2 regions of the Staphylococcus capitis subsp. capitis genome follow, and region 2 is predicted to be linked to the other one. Evidence: riboswitches for the same ligand, from Rfam matches in the RefSeq annotation. Region 2 holds a riboswitch; the other holds the start of a gene.
The links. Region 2 has a riboswitch for thiamine pyrophosphate ahead of tenA (thiaminase II). Riboswitches for the same ligand answer to the same signal wherever they lie in the genome.
Positions count from the first base shown of each region.

Region 1: another riboswitch for thiamine pyrophosphate. It lies ahead of V6C74_RS11055 (3-oxoacyl-ACP reductase); the one in region 2 lies ahead of tenA (thiaminase II).

Region 1 covers NZ_CP145263.1:2,205,190-2,213,738, reverse strand. Annotated here, with positions in the region: gene V6C74_RS11065 (branched-chain amino acid aminotransferase) at 1-697, shown strand, start outside; gene V6C74_RS11060 (HAD family hydrolase) at 855-1,556, shown strand; gene V6C74_RS11055 (3-oxoacyl-ACP reductase) at 1,700-2,452, opposite strand; TPP riboswitch at 2,547-2,646, opposite strand; gene V6C74_RS11050 (deoxynucleoside kinase) at 2,724-3,389, opposite strand; gene V6C74_RS11045 (deoxynucleoside kinase) at 3,382-3,999, opposite strand; gene tadA (tRNA adenosine(34) deaminase TadA) at 4,066-4,572, shown strand; gene V6C74_RS11035 (Cof-type HAD-IIB family hydrolase) at 4,679-5,554, shown strand; gene V6C74_RS11030 (NADPH-dependent FMN reductase) at 5,571-6,137, shown strand; gene V6C74_RS11025 (glycosyltransferase) at 6,242-7,747, opposite strand; gene V6C74_RS11020 (MFS transporter) at 8,009-8,549, shown strand, end outside.
Region 2 covers NZ_CP145263.1:782,627-791,175, reverse strand. Annotated here, with positions in the region: gene thiE (thiamine phosphate synthase) at 1-417, opposite strand, end outside; gene thiM (hydroxyethylthiazole kinase) at 424-1,212, opposite strand; gene thiD (bifunctional hydroxymethylpyrimidine kinase/phosphomethylpyrimidine kinase) at 1,205-2,026, opposite strand; gene tenA (thiaminase II) at 2,013-2,708, opposite strand; TPP riboswitch at 2,786-2,884, opposite strand; gene V6C74_RS03935 (transglycosylase family protein) at 3,004-3,729, opposite strand; gene V6C74_RS03930 (single-stranded DNA-binding protein) at 4,124-4,519, opposite strand; gene V6C74_RS03925 (YwpF-like family protein) at 4,710-5,153, shown strand; gene fabZ (3-hydroxyacyl-ACP dehydratase FabZ) at 5,234-5,671, opposite strand; gene murA (UDP-N-acetylglucosamine 1-carboxyvinyltransferase) at 5,716-6,981, opposite strand; gene V6C74_RS03910 (DUF1146 family protein) at 7,091-7,324, opposite strand; gene V6C74_RS03905 (F0F1 ATP synthase subunit epsilon) at 7,465-7,869, opposite strand; gene atpD (F0F1 ATP synthase subunit beta) at 7,889-8,549, opposite strand, start outside.

The sequences.
Region 1 (8,549 bases), 1.0 Mb from region 2:
AGAGGGTGAAGGGCAATCATTATATATTCGTCCATTCGTATTTGCTACGGAAGGTATTCTAGGTGTACGTGCATCTCAACAATATAAGTTATTAATCATTTTATCGCCTTCAGGTGCGTATTATGGTGGAGACACGTTAAAAACTACTAAAATTTATGTTGAAGACGAATATGTTCGTGCCGTACGTGGAGGAGTAGGATTTGCGAAAGTTGCCGGTAACTATGCTGCTAGTCTACTTGCACAAACTAATGCTAATAAATTAGGTTATGACCAAGTATTATGGCTAGATGGTGTGGAACAAAAATATGTCGAAGAAGTTGGAAGTATGAATATCTTCTTCGTTGAAAATGGAAAAATAGTCACACCTGCATTAAATGGAAGTATCTTACCAGGTATTACTAGAAAATCAATTATTCAATTAGCTGAAGACTTAGGTTACGAAGTTGAAGAAAGAAAAGTTTCAATTGACGAATTATTCGACGCTTACGACAAAGATGAACTTACAGAAGTATTTGGTGCAGGTACTGCAGCGGTTATTTCTCCAGTAGGTACGTTACGCTATGAAGACAGAGAAATTGTTATTAATAATAATGAGCCAGGTGAAATCACTCAAAAATTATATGACACATATACTGGTATTCAAAGCGGTAAATTAGAAGATAAATATGGTTGGAGAGTTGAAGTCCCTAACTATTAATGTGTTATACACTGAAAGAGCTTTCTCATTCGAGAAAGCTCTTTTTTGTGAAATAAAGAAACCATAATCCACTTTTCTATAATTATTGAAGTCTCTATATTACAATAATATGTAAATGAATGTACTACAAAAAATCATTTTCAGGAGAGAAGTAAAAATGGAATGGATATTATTTGATAAAGATGGCACGCTAATAGAATTTGATAAGAGTTGGGAAAAAATCGGTGTGCGCCTTGTTGATAAACTATTAGAGACATTTCCTGTACACGACAAAGAAGTAGCACACCGTCAACTTGGAATTGTTGACGATAAAATTGTTCCTGATTCAATTATGGGTTCAGGATCATTAGGAGATATGATTAAATCTTTTAATAAAGTTACTGGAGAAGATACATCTGATTGGGCAAGAAATACTAGCCAAGAACTTGTTGATACTCGTGTTCCTGAAAATAATTGGATTGAAGGTGTACAAGAGACTATTCAGGAACTTAGAAACGAAGGTTATAAAATTGGTATTGTCACTAGTGATACCAAAAAAGGCGTAGATCAATTTCTAGAAGAAACGCAATCTAAAGAATTATTTGATTTAATTATTTCTACAGAAACTCATGCTGAAGAAAAACCCAATCCAAAAGTGTTGAATCCTTTATTTGATGCTTATGATGTTTCACCAGATCAAGTTGCTATCATTGGTGATACTACAAATGATATGAAAACTGCGGTAAACGCTAAATTAGGTTTAAGTATAGGAGTACTAACTGGTATCGCAAAAAGAGAGGAACTTCATGAAGCGGATGCGGATGTCATTATTGACAGTGCTAAAGATGTAAAACAAATTTTAGATCAATATAAAAAATAGCAAAATTAATTAAAAAGCATGGATATTTGAGTGAGTTCAAGTAACCATGCTTTTATTATATTTGTCTTTAAAAAAAGAGGTTTCACTCTACATTTAAATTTAGATGTAAGTTTTAATCGATATTTTCTATTAAACATCATACATTAATTCATTGTTAACCCACCATCAACAGTTAAATTCTGGCCAGTGATACCACTTGCTTCATCAGAAGCTAGATAAGCAACCATATTTGCTACATCTTGTGGCGTAGTCACTTTTTTGAGCGGTGTCGTTTGAGCGATTAAGTCGAATACCTCAGGCGTCGTTACTGCACTAGCATCAGTAGTTTTTAATAATCCCCCAGAAACCACATTGGCTGTTACACCATATTGACCTAGCTCTGCAGCGATATTACGAGTAAAACCTATTAAGCCAGCTTTAGCAGTCGTGTATTCATGATAGGGGACGACTGGATTTTGATATAGATTTGTTCCAATATTAATAATTCTGTCTGCCTGTTTTTCAATAAATTGAGGTATGACACTTTGTGTAACATTAAATGCAGCTTTTAAAGTGCCATCAAGTTGTTGTTGATAATCTTCACAAGTTAAATCTTTGAAGTTCTTTTGTTGGTTTGGATCAAACTTAAAATTAACTAGTGCATTATTAATAACAATGTCTATATTACCAAAATGTTCCTTTGCAACTTTGACCATTTGGTTAACTTCGGCACGTTCTGTCACATCAGCTTGAATTGCAATTGCTTTTTCATTACTAATATTCTCAATCAATTTTTCAGCTTTTTCTCTGCTATGTTTATAATTCACAACAACGTTATAACCTTTATTAATTAATGTTTGAGCAATTACCGCTCCTAAACCACGGCTACTTCCAGTAATAATTGCAGTTTTTGCCATTTTTAATCCTCCTAAAATTTTTTAAAAAAAGAAGCGCAACTTCCGTAAAAAAGTTGTGCTTCTTAGTCATCACATATTATGACAAATTAATATTAAGAGCGTCATCACACTTTCCTACGCTAGTTTAAACTAGATTCAGGTTCAAAGGGTTTGGATAGATTCCATCTCAGTTAAAAACACCCCTAGTGTAATTCATTAACTTGTAGTATTAACCTATATATAATTAGATCGGTTGTCAAAAAATAGAATATAAGCAAAGTTTCAATTCACTTTAAGGTCTTGTATCAACTTGGCGATGAGTCTGGATGATATGAGCTATTTTATCGATAATTGGGTCTAGTGAATCCAGATTTTCGTGAATATCATACTCATTAATATTGACGCGCACCACTGGACAAGCATCAAAATTATTAATCCAATCATCGTAACGTTTGAATAATTTTTTCCAATATTCAGGGTCTGTATTAATTTCCATATCACGACCACGTTGCTTAATACGATCAATCACTTCATCATAATCACATTCTAAATAAATTAACACATCTGGTTTAGGAAAATAAGGTGTCATTACCATAGCGTTAAATAATTCTGAATACGTGTGAAAATCTTCCGGGCTCATTGTACCTTGTTCTTCATGCATTTTCGCAAAAATATCAACATCTTCATAAATAGAACGGTCCTGTACGAAGCCACCACCATATTCAAACATACGCTTTTGTTCTTTAAAGCGTTCCGCTAAAAAGTAAATTTGTAGATGAAAACTCCAACGCTCAAAATCATGATAGAATTTATCTAAATAAGGATTATGATCAACATTTTCAAAAGAAGTTTTAAAATTTAATTTATCAGCAAGCGCCTGTGTTAATGTTGACTTTCCGACGCCCACAGTACCTGCAATAGTGATAATCGCATTTTGAGGAATACCAAAATTATTCATCTATATTATCTCCAATCATTGGTTTTATTAATTCTAAAATTTCTTTATAGTCGTCACTATTGTTAACAAAATCTTTCTCAGTTGTGTCAATACGTATGACATTCGCGCCCTCATTTTTCAAGGATTCATAATAAGCTTTATAATCTTGTTTCAGCTTTAATAAATAATCATCCTCAATAGTATGTTCAAAATTACGATTACGTTTAGCTATTCTAGCTTTGAGAACATCTAAATCTGCATCTAAAAAGATAATCATATTAGGCATTTCAAGATCTTCAGTCAAAATATCATAAATGCGACTGAATTTATCGAACTCTTTCGAATCTAATGTGTTATTTGCAAATATTTTATTTTTATGTATGTGGTAATCACTTACAACGCCTTGTTCTAACGCCTCGATATCTTGAATTTGTTTATATCTGTTACATAAAAAGAACATTTCTGTTTGAAAGCTCCACTTTTCTATGTCGTCATAAAAGTCTGATAGAAAAGGATTTTCGTCAACAATTTCTTTCTCTTCGTAATAACCAAGCGTTTGACTTAGCATTCGTGCAAGTGAAGATTTACCAACACCTATAGGTCCTTCAATTGCAATAAATGGTTTATTCATATTCACTTCTCCAAATGTTAAAATAGACAATGAGTATTGTACCATAAGTGAGGTATTGCAACACATATGAGAACTGATAAAGATTACATGCGTTTAGCAATCAAAGAAGCTCAGAAAGCACAAGCTCTAGGGGAGGTGCCCATTGGAGCTGTCATTGTTAAAAATGATCAAGTCATTGCACACGCTCATAATTTAAGAGAATCCTTACAACTACCTACTGCACACGCTGAACACATTGCGATTGAACGTGCATCTAAGGTAGTGGGTAGTTGGCGTTTAGAAGAATGTACTCTTTATGTCACCCTTGAACCCTGCGTGATGTGTGCAGGAGCCATCGTGATGAGTCGAATACCACGAGTGGTTTATGGTGCTGTTGATCCTAAGGGAGGATGTACCGGCAGTTTGATGAACTTGTTAGAGAAGCCTCAATTCAACCACAGAGCTATTGTTGAGTCGGGTATTTTGGAAAATGAATGCAGCACACTTTTACGTGATTTCTTCAAAAATATTCGCCAACAAAAGAAGGCACTCAAACAAGCAAAGATACAAAATGACACAAATTTGTTAGAATAATTGTGTATGAAAAGAGTGACAATACATGCTAACCTTTTCAAAAATTAAATTTAAAAACCTAAATTAAAAATAAATACCTACAAACGGGAAGAAACGAGGTCAACGAATGATAGAGCTAATTGCAACAGATATGGATGGAACGCTCCTTAATGCTGCACACGAAATTTCTCAAGAGAACCAAGAAGCGATTAAATTTGCACAAGAACATGGTATCACTGTTGTTATCGCGACAGGGCGTGCATTTTACGAAGCGAATACACCAGTTGCTGAAACAGATTTAAAAGTACCATATATCTGCTTGAACGGAGCCGAAGTTCGCGATGAAACGTTCAATATTATGAGTACATCTCATCTTAATCATTCTTTAGTGAGTAAGATAACGTCTACATTGAAAGAAAAAGACATATATTATCAAGTTTACACAAATAGAGGGATTTATACGGAAAATCCTCAAAGAGACTTAGAAATTTATATTGATATCGCTGAACGTGCTGGTCAAAAAGCAGATGTTGAGAAAATCGAGAACAGTATTCAAAAACGTATAGATAATGGAACTTTAAAAATTGTTGATAATTATGACAAAATTGAAGATATTCCTGGTGAATTAATCATGAAAATTTTAGCGTTCGATTCTGATTTAGAAAAAATTGATCTTGTAGGTCAAGAATTAGCTCAATCACCAAACCTTGCAGTTTCTTCATCTTCAAGAGGTAATTTAGAAATTACACATTCAGATGCGCAAAAAGGCATAGCTTTATCTACTATTGCGAAACAACTCGGCATTGATTTAAAAGATGTCATGGCACTAGGGGATAACTTAAATGATGTCTCAATGCTTGAAAGAGTCGGTTATTCGGTCGCAATGGATAATGCTGCACCAGAAGTTAAGACAGTCGCTAAGTATGTGACTGATTCAAATGAAAACAGCGGAGTCGGTAAAGCAATTAAGAAATTTTTAAAAGAAGAGAATCAATTAACATAATTAAGAGGTGTAAAAGATGAAAGGATTAATAATTGTAGGCAGTGCTAGAGTAGGTTCTCATACTAATGCTTTAGCTAAATACCTTATAGGTCAATTAGATGAACATGATGTTGATGTAGATATATTTGATTTAGCTGAGAAACCAATTCATCAATTAGACTTTTCTGGTACAACACAAGCTGCTGAAGATATTAAAAATAATGTTAAAGAGCTTCAGGATAAAGCAATGGAAGCGGATTTCTTTATTCTTGGAACGCCTAATTATCATGGCTCATTTTCTGGCATACTTAAGAACGCTCTAGATCATTTAAATATGGATTATTTCAAAATGAAACCGGTGGGTCTCATTGGAAATAGTGGAGGTATTGTAAGTTCAGAACCATTATCACATTTAAGAGTGATTATACGCAGTTTATTAGGTATTGCAGTTCCTACACAAATTGCTACACATGATTCAGATTACGCAAAATTAGACGATGGCACATTATACTTAGAGGATAGTGAATTCCAATTACGTGCAAAATTATTCGTAGATCAAATCGTTTCATTTGTAAATAACAGTCCTTATGAACATTTAAAATAAAACGTACAGTTATACAATATAATTTTAAATAAAAGTAGCAGTAAGAAGGTTCTTAATTAAAACCGGCTTACTGCTATTATTTTTATGGGCTGATATTCTAAAATCTATGTATTGATATCATTTATTAATTGTTGCCATCTATTTATAATGGCATCCTTACTAAAATTTTTGGATGATTCAATACTATTTTGAGCATATTTTTGTTGTAATTCCGGTTCTTCCAGTAGAGCCTTCACAGTTTCATATAGTTGATCTTCATTGTTAAACTCTACTAGTGAGCCATTATAATCAGGAATAATTAATTCACCTGGTCCATATTTAATATTATAGCTAATAGAAGGAACACCATGCGATTGAGCTTCTAATAGTGCTAATGAGAATCCTTCCATATTACTTGTAATTAAATTAACATATGCTGTTTTAAATTCTTCTGTTAAGTCATTAAGAAATCCTCTTAAAAATACATGATTTTCTACATGATAATCATTAATTAATGTTTTAAGTTTACTTTCTTTAGGCCCAAAACCATATAAATGTAATTCAATTTTGGGGAATAACCCTTTTAATTTACTAACCAGCTTAATTTGTTGTTCTAATTGCTTTTCAGGGGAGTATCTTGCTACAGAAATTAATTTTTGAGATGTATATCCTATATTATGTTGTGATGTACTTTCAGAGAAACCTACAGGTATCGCATAAACTGGAATACAGTCCTTAATTCTATGACGTACATCTTCGGCTTGTTGCTCCGTTGAAACTACTATGGCTTTGTAGCGTTCTAAATGATCGAAGACGCCTTTATAGACATTTTTAATCCTTGAATGCATCAAATCATTAATATCTTTGACATGAGTACTATGCAAAACGGCTACAACCGGTATTGTATGAATTGTAGAATTAAAAACATGCGATGAAATTAAATTTCTGTCACTAAAGAAAAGATCACCACTGCAATAAATTTGTTCTATGAAAAATGCACTTAACTCAGTATCATTATTGAAGAAATACGTTCTCCCCTGATGATGTAATAGTATTTTCTTAGCTATATTAGGTTCATTTGAATCAATATCATAATATTTCTCTAATTTAACTTCTCTTTGAGGAGAATAGTAAAACTCCGATTGAATTTTTTGATCAGTTGATAAAATTCTAGTACAACTTAAGAATCCTCGAGTATCATAAAGCTCTCTTTTGATTTTCCTACGAGATGTATCGAAATAATTAAGATAATCAAGTTTTTTATAAGTCTCATCTGTAAAATGGGCATACATTATAAAGTTGTTACCATCATAAACGCGTACATCATTAGAATGTTCAACATACTTAATTGTGTATCCACAATCATGCTGCCAATCATGTAACCAATTTTTACTATTTATCGATTCAATATTTATAGTTACTTGCGTAGCTTCTTGAAAATAATCGTACATATTTATGTAATCTTCATGCATTAAATAATTTGATGCTGTATCAGTTAAGTAACGATTCCATGCTAATAGAATAACTTTTGATGAATATTTATTTTCTTTAAAAAGGTTTAAACGATTAATAATAGCTTTTTCAATACCTGTGATTTTTTGACCAATATTGTTTCCTACAAAATAAAACATTCGATACCTCATCTGTTTAATTTATTTTACAAATATTATAGCATAATAAAATCTTCAAATATTAAATAAACTAAAAATAAAAATTCAATAATATTAAAAACATTCCTATTCTACTTAGTCCGAAATTATTAACCTCCTTATCTATAGCACTTTTTTAACACCTCAACATTCTGAATATTTAAAATAATGTTAGCGCTTACACTCAACTTTATGATAAACTTACACGGTAGAGATGTTTAGAACAAAGGGGTGGGGATGACTATGAAACGTTATCGTTATTTTATCATTACCATGATTGTTATTATGACGATGATTAATTACATCGATCGTGGTGCAATCTCATATGCTCAAGAAGATATTATTAAAGAATTTGGTTTTGATACGATTGCTTGGGGATCTATACTAGGATACTTTGGCTATGGTTACATGTTTGGTTCATTGCTTGGTGGAATTACTGCCGATAAAAAGGGACCTAAATTTGTTTGGATATTGGCTGGGACGGCTTGGTCTTTAGTTGAAATTGCAATGGCTTTTGCAGGTGAACTTGGTATGGCAATATTTGGAGGTTCAGCCATTGCTGGATTTGGTTTACTTCGAGTGCTTTTCGGTATTTCAGAAGGTCCTATCTTTTCAACGATTAGTAAAACTAATGCGAACTGGGCGGCACCTAGAGAACGTGGTTTGTTATCAGCTCTTGGTTTAATTGGCGTACCTTTAGGAGCACTTATTACTGCACCTATCGTATCTGGTTTCTTAACTATAGCAAGTTGGCGTTTACTCTTCGTCATATTAGGTATACTTG
Region 2 (8,549 bases):
AGTGGTATACATAGGCCCTACACCTATGTAATCCACTTGAGATAAATCCGATTGTTGATACTCATCTAAATTACCCACACTCAAACCTATAATTTTATTTCTAAACTGCATAGCAAAATCTTTAACTTCTTTATCATCCTGACCAACATGAACACCATCAGCATCAATATATTTTGCTAACTCTATATCGTCATTGACAATGAATGGTACGTGATATCTCTCGCATTTTCGTTTTAAATTTATTGCTAACTGTTTCTTCTCTTCACCTATTAAAGATGATGGGCCCTTTTCACGAAATTGATACATAGTGATTCCGGCTTTCAAAGCCTCATCAAGTACTTGTTCAATGGTTCTATTTTCTGGTATGTCTTGAGTTCCACAAATAAAATATACTTGTAATTGCTCTGAGCTAAACATATAAGATTAAACCTCTACTTTATGTACATATTTTTCAAATGTTGTCTCATCAATTTGATACATTTGATCGAGCAATTCTGGTAAAAATGATCCAGGGCCATGGACATGGTTTTTATTTTCAGCTAATTCTGCAGCAATATTGTACACACTAACCGCTTCAATTAACTGTTCAATTTCTGGTCGAGTATTTCTAAATAAGAAGCTTGCCACTACTCCACCTAAAAGGCAACCTGCACCGGTAATTTTAGCTAGAAGAGGTGAGCCATTAGCAAGTTTAACAATTTGATTATTTTGTGCGACAACGTCTTCCTTACCTGTAATGACAATTGCTGTTTCGAGATTTTTATGGGCCTTTCTAGCAATTTCAACTGCATCAAGTGAACTATCACTATCTGTTCCTTTCATCGTAGTTTGAGAGTCAACAAGCGTAAGTAGTTCTGATGCGTTTCCCTTTATTACAGAAACTTCAATTTGTTCTAAAAATCTCTTACAAAATTGTTTTCTGTAAGAAGACGCGCCTACTGCCACGGGGTCGAAGACAATTGGCGTACCTTGTTCGTTAGCGATTCTCCCTATTTTCATGATATCTTCTTCATTATCATGAGTTAGTGTACCTATATTAATCACTAATGCACTTGCCACTTTGTAAAATTCTTCTGCTTCTTCAGGTGCTTCACTCATTGCTGGACTTGCTCCTAAACTAAGTAACCCGTTAGCTGTAAAATTTTTAACAACGTCATTGGTATAGCAAACAATAAGTGGATTTTCTGAACGTAATCTTTCTAAATTATTCATCATCTAAACCTACCTTCTTTAAATATGCAAAGTGATTCACTGGACCTCTTCCTTTACCAATTTCAGGCGTATGTTCAATACTCATTGAAATAAACGACTTAGCTTTTTCTACTGCTTGATATATAGAACGACCTTTAGCTAGTTCTGCAGTGATTACTGCTGAAAATGTACAACCAGTTCCGTGTGTATGTTTAGTATCGAAGCGTTTATTTTCAAAAGTATAAAAATCGTCCTTCGTAAATAAGAAATCTTTAGCGTTATTTAAATCAGCAGAATGACCACCTTTAATAACAACGCCTTTACTACCAATCTCATTGATAAAAATATCTCCTGCTTTGCGGATATTGTCTTCACTATCTATTTTTAAACCAGTAATTTCCTCTGCTTCAGGAATATTTGGTGTTACAACATCAGCTAAAGGTAATAAGGTAGTTTGTAAGTGAGATTTAGTATCATCGTCCATGAGTGAATCTCCACTCTTCGCCAACATAACAGGATCAATAACATAAGGAATATCTGAATACTTTTTCAAATAACTTTGTATCAGTTCCATTGTTTCTTTAGTTGCAATCATTCCTGTTTTTATAGCATGTGGTAATTCATCATCAAAAACACTATCAAGTTGCTCTTGTACCCAACTTGTTTCCAAATTATGAATGCTCTGAACACCTAGAGTATTTTGAGCGACAATGCTAGTGATTGCTGCCATACCGTATACGCCACATGAATGGAAAGATTTTAAATCAGCCATTACCCCTGCGCCACCAGTGGGATCTGTTCCAGCTATCGTTAATGCTATTTTAGGCTTGTTCATGGTTTTCTCCTCCAAAATCCCATTTTTCATCGATATAAGCCATATTAAAGAAATGGCGCTCATGTACTGTACTTTGCAAGAAGTTTTCTTTGATTTCTTGCTTTTCTTTATCAGTACATTCTTCCGTTAAACGATCCATCAATTGATCGAAAACATCAACAAGTGGATCCATTTCAGTACTATAAAAATCAAACCACTTTGCGGTAATTGAATCTTTATTTAATTTAGGATCTTTAATCGCACGCTTAGCTATAACTGCATATACGTAAGGACAAGGTGCCATTGCAGCTATAGTGTATGCTGCATTTTCATGAGCATAAGCATTATAATACATATGCTTAATATAGTGATCTCCACTTGGTGGCCAAACTTTTTCTTTAACAATTTCTTCATAAGATTCATTGATATAATCAGCCAGTACTTCATGTGCCTCTACTTCACCATCTAACATGAATTCAATCTGTTCGACTAAGAATTTTACATCTTGCATAGTGTGAACCTTTGGAATAAGTAAGGCATATAAGTTTGTAAATTCTTTTAAATATGATGCATCCGCTCTTAAATATTGACGTACTGCTTGTTTAGGTAAAGTCCCAGCTAATAATTCTTGAATAAAGTTATCATTGTAAATTCTTTCAATAATTGGTTGAGCTTCTTCCCTTAATTCTTGTGAAAATTTCATTAAATAAGCCTCCTTGGATAATAAAAAAACTACTTTCCAACAATGAAAAGTAGCTAAATCTGGGCATAGCGATGCTTATTTGATAAAGACTACTTTCCTACGTTGGTACTAACCAAATCAGGTTATAAGGGTCTGAATCATATCATCTCAGCCTTGTGGCTCCCCTAGTAGTTAATATTTATTTAATTCAATAATTACATTATCAAACGACTCTCACTAAATCAATTAAATGTGCTTCTAAATAAAAAAACCATCTTCTCATATTGAGAAGATGGTTAATAATCATATATTTAAATTATGCAGTTACCCATTGGCTAGCGCCTGCAGTGTTGTATAATTTAACTGCTGCAGCGTCTTGTACGCTTTCTGGAGCGTTAGCTGGAGATTGACCTTTATATTGTTCTGGAGCTACTGAATCCCAAGTTGATTGTAAGAATTGGAATTTACCAGCTGCGCCAGTTGAAGGGTTGATAGCGTGGATGTCGCCACCTGATTCACGTTGAGCAATTTGTTTTAAGTGTGAATTTAAGTTTACTGATGAACCACTTGAAGCTTGGTTTGATGAAGCTTGACTACTTGCAGTGTTGTTAGTTGGTGCACTGTAAGAAGTAGTTGCTTTAGCTTGTGGTTGTTGAGTTTGCTCAGTTTGTGGAGCAGAAGTTTGTTCTGGTTGAGCTTGTTGAGCTTGGCTAGTTTGTTGTTGTGAACTTACTTGGTCAGCTGAAGTTTGGTTGCTTACATCTTGTTGTGGAGTAGCTTGACCATTTTGTGCATAGTTCCAGCTCCAGTGAGTACCATTTGATTCAAAGTGATAATTGAAACCATTGTAATCAAAGTTTACGTTATAAGCACCTTTTTGGATAGGGCTTTCGTTTAATGATTGGTCATTTGATTGAGCTTTTTGAGCTAATTCTGCTTTATCAACGTTTGTTGCTTCACTTGCGTGTGCGTCGTGTCCAGCATTACCTGCTACAACGCCTAATCCTACTGCTAATGATGATGCAATAATTGTCTTTTTCATTATTAAAAATCCTCCTAAAAGTGATTTGTTTTCTTAACTAATTTACAAGTACTACTCTAACATCTGTATAAACAGTGTAGGTTACAGTGAAATAAAAAAAACAAGCTCTTTTTTACACTCGAATTACAATGAATATTAATTATAATTGGAATTAAATTTCTACTCAAAACTGTCATGACAGTTTTGAGATTGTATCGATTCTTAAACAAGTTTGTAATATAATTGAAATCTGTCAGATAATTATAAGTTGATTGAATGATTGATGACTTAAATATTAAAAGCGACCTTACTTTAATATTGGCCGATCAAAGTAGGTCGCTTGAGTATAATTGAAAGAAAAGGATAATTTAATTTTTATTAAAAATAGGATGGAGTTTAGGGAGAGAATTAATTTTTAAATATTAATAATTTCAATGTCGTCTGAATGATAAGTGTCTTCATCGTATTGATTTTGAGAGAGGATTTCATTATGTTTAGTTTTTGGAGACATAAATTTAATTGTTTCTACATATAGTTCGGTTACAAAATGCTTTTGTCCTTCTTTTTCATATTTTCTTGAACGCATTTGTCCTGTTATACCTACTAATGTACCTTGACTAGTATATTTTTCGATATTGGTTGCTGTTTTGCCGAAAGCTTTACACAATAAATAATCACTTGATATTTCATTATTTTCATCTTTGTAATTTCTTTCAGTTGCTACACAAAATGTTGCGACCTTACTATCCTCCTTCTCATAAATTTGAGCATCTTTAGTCAACCTTCCTACTATTACTATTTTGTTTAACATGTGTCACCTCCTTCTTGTAATACATAATAATTGACGGGTTATAATTTGGTCAAAATTACAAATACCCTTAAAATGATAGCTATTTGTAGTATGTTTTTGATATATTTAAAGAAAATAATCATTAATTAAGTTCATAACTGCTTATAATTTAATTTATTGTATATTTAAAAAACAATTGGGATGTGAAATAATGAAAACATTTAAGGCTGTTCGGTTTCAAATTGTAAATGAGAATGGTGGCGTTTCAGAATATGAAATCGAAGATGGCGTTATTATAAATAAAGAAGGTAGTGGAACAGGCTGGTTACTTGAGATTATTATTTCAAATGAGCACTATGAAACATTTAAAACATATATGGATGATAAACAATTATTAGATATTAGAGTAGTCATCACTAGACCTGCAAATGATCCAGCTTTATTTGATGCTACGGTTAAAAATGTCGCTAATTTTAAAAAATCAATGTCTGTTGTTTTGGAATGTCATATTTATACTTTAAGACAAGTCTATGCCGAAAGCTTACTAGAGGAATTGGTAGATGATGGTTTAACTGGTGAAGAGCTTAAGAAGACCTTTAATCGAATGATGCAATCTAAACCTAAACTAAAAGAAGAAAAATTTGAAAGAAATTAAATAAATAAAAAAAGGAGTGTAAAAGGAACTAATTCATCTCAATTAGTTCTTGATACACTCCTTTTATAATAAGGAATAGTTTAAGCATCTTGAATAGCAAATGTTAGTTCACAGCTACAAGCAAGTTGACCATCGACTGTAGCTTTCGCACTACCTTTACCGATTGGACCTTTAATTTTAGTAATTTCTACTTCTAACATTAACGTATCACCAGGTGTCACTTGTTTTTTGAAACGACATTTATCAATACCAGCGAATAAAGCTATTTTACCTTTATTCTCTTCATTGTTTAACATCGCTACGGCTCCAGTTTGAGCTAGTGCTTCAGTTATTAATACACCTGGCATTACTGCGTATTCAGGAAAATGCCCTTGGAAAAATGGTTCATTACCAGAAACTTGCTTTAAACCCACGCAACGTTTTCCTTCTTCATATTCAACAACTCTATCAATTAATAAGAACGGTTGTCTATGAGGGATAATTTGTTTAATTTGATTATAGTCAAAAATTGTTTCCATTACATTAAACCTCCGAAATGTAAACTTTGATGTTTAAAAATGATTTAATCATTAATACGTTTGATATCTGCACCAAGGTCTTTTAATTTTCCATGTAAATTTACATAGCCTCGATCTAAATGTTTAAGTTCAGTAACTTGAGTAGTACCCTCCGCAACTAAACCTGCTAAGATCAATGCTGCTGCAGCTCTTAAATCTGTAGCTTTAACTTGTGCGCCTTGTAATTGACTTTTTCCTTCAATTTTAGCACTTCTACCTTCAACATTAATATTTGCATTCATTCTTCTGAACTCGGCTACATGCATAAATCTATTTTCAAAGACCGTTTCAGTAATAACTTTATGCCCATTTGCTGTAAGTAATAAAGCCATCATTTGTGATTGCATATCAGTTGGGAAACCTGGATGTGGTAATGTTTTTACATCAACAGGCTTTAAGTCACCTTCAGCAGAAACTTGAATACCGTCTTCTTTGAAGTCTAAATTAACCCCCATCTCTTCAAGTTTATATACTAAGCTTGCCATATGCTCTTTGATGGCACCTCGAACAAGGATATCTCCACGTGTGATTGCACCGGCGATTAATAATGTTCCCGCTTCAATTCTATCTGGAATGATTGAATGTTCTACACCATGTAATTTATCAACACCGTGTATAGTGATTGTATCTGTTCCAGCACCAGTAATTTTACCGCCCATTTCATTAATATAGTTGGCTAAATCTACAATTTCTGGTTCTTTAGCAGCATTTTCAATAATTGATTTTCCTGATGCAAGTGAAGCTGCCATGATAATGTTTTGTGTTGCTCCTACACTTGGAAAATCTAAATGAATTTGAGTACCTTTTAATCCATTTTTAGCATTAGCATAAATATTACCATTTTCTAAATGAATTTCGGCACCTAGTGCTTCAAATCCTTTGATATGTTGTTCAATCGGTCTACTACCAATTGCACAACCACCAGGTAACGCTACAATTGCATGTCCGAGTCTAGCAAGTAATGGCCCCATTACTAAAATACTCGCTCTCATTTTACTCACATATTCATATGGAGCCTCTTCATTCAAATTTTGAGTAGCATCAACTTTAACTGCATTTTCTTCTTTATTATATGAAACATCTGCATTAAGTGTTGATAAAACATTATTTATCGTCTCTACATCACTTAAAGCTGGAACGTTAACAAGTTTACTTTGCCCCTCTGAAGCTAATAAAGAAGCTGTTAATACTGGTAATACAGCATTTTTTGCACCTTCAACTTTAACTTCACCTGTTAATCGGTTTCCACCATTTATTACTATTTTATCCATCTTAAATCCTCCACTTATAACTCCTATTACTTATTCATTTCCCTGATTAATAAGTTAATATTCATTTTATAATTATATCCAGTTTTAGATATAAATAACAGTTTTTGAATTACTTTAATAAATACTTAACTTGAGTTGAATATTGTAATAAATCGACAATAAAATTACTTACCGATGTACCTATTAAAATAGCTACAAATATCATACAAATTTGCACTTGTAGTGCATAACCTTTTTTAAAAAATTGATCTAATCTAACAGAGTTTAGAGCCCAATAGGCTATACAGATACATATTACATGTAAGATAAGGTGTACAATTGCAAATTGACCAAGATAATCCATGTTCTACTCCTTCGTAAGATTACTGTATAACATTGTACACGAAATAACTTGATAAAGATACTTTAATAATTCCGATTGTGAAATTAAAATATTTAATAAAAAAAGGTTCGAAGCGTATATAACGCCTCGAACCTTTTTAGTTATTTTAATTCAGCCACACGTAAACGGTTATTAGCTCGTTCTAACGCTCTTTTGGCTCTATTAATGTCACTGTTATCATCATCTTCTTCTAAATGTGATTCTGCTCTCGACTTAGCCAATTTAGCTCTCTCAACATCGATTTCGCTAGCAGTTTCTGCTGTTTGGACGATAATTGATAATTTATGTTGTCTAACTTCAACAAAACCATCACTAACTGCTATATATTCGTTACCATTATGAAAGTTAACTTTAACATAGCCAGTCTTTAATGCGGCAACTGTTGGAATGTGTCCACTCATGATACCCATTTCACCAGCTGTTGTTTGTAATACAGCTAGTTCTACATCTTCTCGTTCGTAGACAGAACCATTAGGAGTGACAATATTTAGGCTTAATGTATTCATTATCCATACCTCCTAATTATTAGACTTCAACACCCATATCTTTGGCTTTTTCAATTACGTCTTGCATACTACCTACTAAACGGAAAGCATCTTCAGGAATATGATCGTATTTACCATCTAAGATATCTCTGAAATCTGATACTGTTGTTTTAACTGGTACATAAGAACCTTTTTGACCAGTGAATTGCTCAGCTACGTGGAAGTTTTGTGATAAGAAGAATTGAATTCTACGAGCACGTTCTACAGTTTGTTTATCTTCATCTGATAACTCATCCATACCAAGAATTGCAATAATATCTTGTAATTCTCTGTATTTTTGTAAAGTAGACTGAACTTCACGAGCTACATCGTAATGGTCTTGACCAACGATTGATGGTTCTAACGCTCTAGAAGTAGAAGCTAATGGATCAACCGCAGGATAAATACCCATTTCAGTTAATTTACGCTCTAAGTTAGTTGTCGCATCTAAGTGAGCGAATGTAGTTGCTGGCGCAGGGTCTGTATAGTCATCGGCTGGAACGAATACAGCTTGAATTGAAGTAACAGAACCTTTATTAGTTGAACTAATACGTTCTTGTAATTGACCCATTTCAGTAGCAAGTGTTGGTTGATAACCAACGGCTGAAGGCATACGTCCAAGTAATGCTGAAACTTCAGAACCAGCTTGTGTGAATCTGAAG